DNA from 2 places in the Acinetobacter sp. FB genome. Region 2 is predicted to be linked to the other one. Evidence: predicted binding sites of a transcription regulator. Region 2 holds the regulator's gene; the other holds the start of a gene.
The links. The regulator PhoB, encoded in region 2, activates phosphate uptake and scavenging genes when phosphate is short. The targets are predictions, from matches to a motif close to TGTCATNAANCTGTCATAA.
Positions count from the first base shown of each region.

Region 1: a site for PhoB is predicted at 1,787-1,805, ahead of AC0JIQ_RS08990 (NAD(+) kinase). Genes of this name have one in related genera too.

Region 1 covers NZ_CM148502.1:1,919,885-1,923,322, reverse strand. Annotated here, with positions in the region: gene mrcB (penicillin-binding protein 1B) at 1-1,737, opposite strand, end outside; gene AC0JIQ_RS08990 (NAD(+) kinase) at 1,972-2,880, shown strand; gene AC0JIQ_RS08985 (YeaC family protein) at 2,877-3,149, shown strand.
Region 2 covers NZ_CM148502.1:95,439-98,876, forward strand. Annotated here, with positions in the region: gene phoR (phosphate regulon sensor histidine kinase PhoR) at 1-1,057, opposite strand, end outside; gene phoB (phosphate regulon transcriptional regulator PhoB) at 1,066-1,776, opposite strand; gene AC0JIQ_RS00445 (TetR/AcrR family transcriptional regulator) at 2,027-2,704, opposite strand; gene AC0JIQ_RS00450 (SDR family NAD(P)-dependent oxidoreductase) at 3,010-3,438, shown strand, end outside.

The DNA.
Region 1 (3,438 bases), 1.6 Mb from region 2:
GCGAGGAGGATATTTGAAACCACCTGTTGCAAAATTACCATAAATGCCAAGTACTTCCATTGGGGACATATTTACTGCACCCAAATAGATAGATGGATAAGCTGGGATATTTGAACTAACACCAAATTGTTTTAGCTTATTTGAAAATGCTGATAATCCAAATTCATTTCCTAAACGAACAGCAGATAGGTTATATGAATTTGCCAAGGCTTGTTGCATAGGTACAACACCGTGTTCACCACCACTATAATTTTTTGGTGTCCAACTCTTATCGCCCTCAACTGGAATATTAACGGCACTATCTTCAATCGGACTCGCCCACGTATAACGTCCGGATTCGATCGCATTTAGATAAATAATTGGTTTTAACAACGAACCGACTTGACGTTTAGCGTCTAGTGTACGGTTAAAGCCAGTAAAATCTTGGGTTGAACCAACAGCAGCAACCAATTCACCATTCTCAGGATGAGCAACAAGCACAGCGCCTTGTAAGTTTTTCAAACGTGCTGGATTTGCTTTTGCTAAACGTTCAACAGAGTCTTTAAAAGCATTTTGAACTTGTGTCTGTGCAATCGGGTCAAGCGTTGTGAAAATTTTCAAGCCTTGATTGGTAATATCACTTTCTTGATATTCTGTACGTAATTGGCGACGTACGATATCAAGGAAATCTGGGAATTTTGCAGGTCCTAAAGTTGGTTTACTCACAATATTTAAAGGACGTGAGATTTCATCTTGATATTCTGTTTCAGATAAATAGCCCATCACCATCATATTGTTTAATACAACATCACGGCGTTTTTTTGCCGCCTCAGGATTACGCCAAGGATTATATAAAGTTGGACCCTGTACTAAACCAACCAAAAAGGCTTGTTGGGAAATATTTAATTCACTCAGAGGTAAACCAAAATAGAATTGTGAAGCTAAGCCATAACCGTTAATTGAGTAATTGCCATTTTGACCTAAATTTACTTCATTTAAATAAGCTTCTAGAATTTCATCTTTGCTGTAATGTAGCTCAATCAACAACGCCATAAGGGCTTCATTGACTTTACGTTTGAGCGTTTTTTCTGGTGAAAGATAGAAATTTTTAACTAACTGTTGGGTTAATGTTGAGCCGCCTTGACGTCGACCACCTGTTGCATTACTGACTAAGGCACGTGCTGTACCTCGAATAGAAATACCATGATGGTGATAAAAATTTCGGTCTTCTGTTGAAATTAAGGCTTCAATTAGTGTTTTTGGTACTTTATTCAGCTTAATGAGGACACGGTCTTCATTATGTTGTGGATAGATACCACCAATTAATAGAGGTTCTAAACGAGCAATGCCTGTGCTAGAAGGTTTAGTTGAACGAATTTCACCGACTTGACCTTGATTGAAAGCAATCTCAAGCACCTGTTCAGGTTCATTACTATCACCATAGTCAAAACCACGTGTATGAACATACATTTGGTTACCTTGAATGATGTAACTTCCTGATTTTTCATAGTTCGCCGTATTTTTATAGCCCAATAATTTTAATTCTTGGACAAAATTATCTTGAGTAATGGGTGCATTCGCATAGATTTCTAATGGACGAGCAAATACCTTGGCAGGAATATCCCAACGCTGACCTTCAAATTTATTGCGAATAATATTATCCAAACGGATCAGATAGATACTAAAGGCAATAAACACACCAATCACTAAAATTGAAAAAATTAGTGCTAGAAAACCAATACCACGTTCACACTTCATAGACTTGCGTTAAAACCGAAACAATGTGAGTAATGATGCGATAGCTTATTGTCATTTTGCAATCATAAAACTGTGAATAAATAGCAACATGCAATAAAAACTTTCAGAAGGTGTTGACATTAATCGTATAAAAAAACAACGAATAGACATTTTTATACTTTTTAATCAATCATCAACGAAAATTTGATTGTTAATGATATGATAGTCAATAGTCGCGGTGGAGCTGAGTTATTCGTGCAAATTTCACATAAATCCTTTCGAAATATTGGTCTAATTGGGCGACCAGATAAGAATTCTGTAGTAGAAACGTTATGTTTAATTCATGATCATTTGATCACTTTAGGCTTAAATCCCGTTTTTGATCAGGAAACAGCCAAACTTGTACCTTATAGTTATGGTCAGACCGTGAGCCGTAATTTATTAGGTGAAGTAGTGGATTTGGTGATCGTTGTGGGTGGCGACGGTTCTTTACTTCATGCGGCACGTGCTTTAGTCAGATACAATACACCCGTTATTGGGATTAACCGTGGTCGACTCGGATTCTTAACTGATATTAAGCCGGCAGAAGCAATTTTTAAACTGGATCAGGTACTACAAGGTCAATTTCAACTAGATCGACGTTTCTTGCTCGAAATGGAAGTTCGTACCAATAACGAAACCATTTATGATGCAATTGCCCTAAATGATGTGGTGTTACACTCAGGTAAATCGGTTCATATGATCGATTTCGAATTGAGTATTGATGGGCAATATGTCTATCGTCAGCACAGTGATGGTTTAATTGTATCGACACCAACAGGCTCGACCGCTTATTCACTTTCGGGTGGTGGGCCAATTTTGCATCCAAGTATGGATGCGATCGCACTTGTACCAATGCACCCACATACTTTGTCATCTCGTCCAATCGTTGTCGGTGGACAAAGTGAGATTAAGATCACCATCCGTGAAAATCGTGTCTTACCGATGGTGAGTGCCGATGGACAACATAGTGTTGCATTAAATGTGGGTGATACGGTGCATATTCGTAAACATCCGTTTAAACTAAGCTTATTACATCCACCTGGTTATGATTTTTATATGGCTTGCCGTACTAAACTGGGCTGGAATCAAGATTTTGAATCTTTTCAACAGGATGACTCATGAATATTGAACAAATGCTCGCTATTTTAAATCCTGAAATTGTTGAGCGTCTGAAAACTGCTGTTGAAATTGGTAAATGGCCAAATGGCATTGCATTGACCAAAGAGCAACGTGAAATTTGTATGCAAGCTGTTTATGCATGGGAAATGGAAAATTTACCAAAAGAACAGCGCAGTGGTTATATTGATCGTGGTACGAAAGAAGAAGGTGAAGAGTGTGATGATGATCATCATAAAAATGAGCCTGAATTTAAGCCGATAAGGTTTGTTTGATCATTAAATATGCCTGAATAAGATGGCTTTATATTGTGAAGTCATCTTTTATAATTAAATTAATAAAATGAGAAAAATAATAAATGTATGGAGAATATTTAACTTACTTAAATGTTGTTCTTATTTGTCCTGTTCTATTTTTACTGTTATTTAAGCGGAATCAGAGCACAATCTTGGTTTCAGAGTGGATGATGTACATACTCACTTTGATCAATTTCTATTGTGCCTTTTATGCTCAGTTTAATTCTATAGACGATTTGAAAATTTATAGCTGGGTTTTGTGGTTGAT
Region 2 (3,438 bases):
TAATTGCATTGGTGATTAAATTACTAAACGCACTGGCAATTTCCATATCAGAGCCGATTAAATCACAATGACTGTCGATATCTAAATTTAAAGTATGACCATAATCGAGATTATAAGCACGCGCATCATCAAATAATTGATTCATCAAATTTGCCATGTCAATAATTTGATTTTTAGCAACTTTTTTATTGTTTTCTAAATTGGATAAAAGCAATAAATCATTCACCAATGCATTCATACGTTTGGTTTGTGATTGCATTTGAGTGAAAGCGCGTTTCCAGCGAGGAGTAATGTCATCTTGATCGATAAATGTTTCGATATAACCACTCAATACGGTGAGCGGTGTACGTAATTCATGAGAAATGTTGTCCACGAAGTCTTTACGCATTTGTTCAAGATTATGTACGCGAGTGGTGTCATACGCCACCAATAAGCGGCTTTCACCACCAAAACGAGTTAACTTCACTTGCACATATCGGTCTTCGTCCATTTGAGCCTGTAAACGGATACCATCAGGTGCTTGATCGATATGATTAAAATATTCAATAAAACTGGGTTGACGCAAAATAGCCAGTAAATTACGTCCGCGATCCAAAGGATTGATGCCCAATAACTTCTCGGCAGCAGGATTCCACCATTCAATCTGATGTTGGTCATCAATCAAAACGACAGCTTCAGCCAATGCAACCAGCGATGATTGAGCACGATCAATCAAACCTACCATTTCAGCTTGAACGATACGTTCTTGTCGCTGCGCTCGATAGACATTAAATAATAATGCACCCCAAATACCGCTTAGATTTGGGGGAACATCATAGGGGCGATTTGAGATCCACTCATTGACCAAATACAGTGAGCGGAGTTGGAGTATAAAAAAAACGACGAACGCGACAAAAATACAGCTCCAAAAGTATCCAACCCCGAATCCAATTAAGCTCGCAATCAATAAGAAAAAAAGTAGCAGTCTTAGATCTTGTTTTGCAAACGTCCATAAATTGCTGTGACGGAAACGTTGATGTTCACGTGCCAGTTCAGGGACGGGATAAGGTTCATACATAAAGGATTTTAACCTGCTGCCAAATCAGCTCGTGTAGAAAAACGATAGCCTGTGCCACGTACTGTTTGTACAAAACGATCTACGCCGAAAGGTTCTAAGACTTTGCGTAAACGTCGGATATGCACGTCAATGGTACGATCTTCGATATAAACATTACCGCCCCAAACTTGATCCAGTAATTGTGCACGTGTATACGCACGTTCAGGGTGTGTCATAAAGAAAGCCAATAAACGATATTCGGTTGGACCCATATCGAGAATACTGTTACCAAAGCTCACACGCTGGCTGACTGGATCGAGCATTAAGCCATTAGCATCAATGACTTTTTCGCCACTGAGCGCATTTGCACGACGTAATACCGCTTTGATACGAGAAACCAATTCACGCGTAGAGAATGGTTTGGTCATATAATCATCTGCACCCGCATCTAACCCTTGCACTTTATGGTCTTCTTCACCACGTGCTGTCAGCATGATGACAGGAATCTCAGCTAAGTTTTCATCACGTTTGAGACGACGGCATAGATCTACACCACTGACACCACCCGGTAGCATCCAATCCAGCAAAATAAGAGCAGGACGCTGATCGACGATAATCTGATGCGCTTGTTTGGCATCCTCAGCTTGTAAACATTGGAAGCCTGCCATATCCAAAGAGGTATGGATCATTTCGCGGATCGGTAGCTCATCATCGACAATTAAAATATAGTCATCTTTCACTGCGCAATACCCTTAAAATCTGTAACGGTGAACCGTTTTGTTGTTATGACAGGCTTATTACAAAGATTAATTATGACAATATCATTGCAAAAGAGTTAATAAAGTCGAATTTAGCAATAAATTGTGACAATTCTAGGGCAGAGTAGTGACCAAATGATGACAAGTTGTTTGCAAATAAAACAAATGAATTCATTTGGTTAATACCATTGAAACCTTTCTATTGTGTTCGTCACAAAACTGTAAAAGGATTTTAATTTTTTTGTGAGGTGGTTTCAATAAATGATAAAAACACAGCACAACAAGCAGATAACACATCTTCTAAGGGTTGTTTAAAACCTTCGGAAACCCAACGAATAATAATATGCGTGACGTAACCATTTAAACCTGTTGCCATTAATGAAACTTCTTCACCGCTTTGAGGTGCATTCGGCATGGTAATCATCACGAAAGCTTGGATAATTCGGTCGAATTGAGTCAAGGTTTCTTGAATCGTCGCCTGATTATGTAAATCTTGCACCAACATGGCATCGATATAAATAATTCGTGCCATACGAGGGTCATCTTTAATCGCACTCAATAATGCAGATAAACCTGCCGTAACCATATTCTTAGGTTCAGGTGCAGCCATGAGCACAGCTTGGGTCAAACAATTTTGCATTTTGCCAATCATTTTTAAGAATACCGTTTGGAAAAGCTCCTCACTTTTCTTAAATGATTCGTAAAAATAACGCTCAGTCAGCTTCGCCTCATTACAGACATCTTTGACAGTGACCGAAAAAAAACCCTGTGTACCATAGGTTGCAATGCCTGCTTCAATCAACTTTTCGCGGCGAGCTTCTTTGCGTTCAGTTAAAGAGAGACCTTTAAACTGACGCTCTTTCGCTTCGGTATTATTTTTCTTGCGTGTCGCTAGATCTTCAGTTGCCATGGAAAAACCGTTCCCTAAAAAGTCTTTAAATCGTATGTCTAAGATTTATTTGCATTTTAAACAGGTCTTGCGAATTTAGAATAACTAAATTTCGTAAAACTTATTTCATCGTGTCTAAACATCTTACGTCATGAAATGTAAATAGACCTAATATGACAAGCAATATGTTGGTTATTGCCATTTGTCTTAAAGCTGTAGTGTACTATATTGACAACCCGTATTGTCAAAATTATATTGGTTATAGCTTAAACTGCACATGATCAAGACAAATGTGTGCATATCATTCGCAATACAAAGGATAGGCAATGAAAAATTTTAAAAATAAAGTCGCAGCGATCACAGGTGCAGGTTCTGGGATTGGACAACAATTGGCAATTTTATTGGCTAAACAAGGTTGCCATTTGTCATTGAGTGATATCAATGAGAAAGGATTAGCGCAAACTGTTGAGTTGGTAAAACAAAACCCAATCACAGTAACGACCAAAGTTCTTGATGTTTCAAACCGTGAAGCGGTGAAGCAATGGGCGCAAGAAACTGTTCAAGATCATGGCTCAGTGAATATGATTTTCAATAACGCAGGTGTGGCACTTGGCTCAACTGTTGAAGGCGCAAGTTATGAAGATTTGGAGTGGATTGTAGGCATTAACTTCTGGGGTGTTGTTTACGGCACCAAAGAATTCTTACCATTCATTAAGCAAACCAAAGATGGTCATATCATCAATATCTCAAGTATT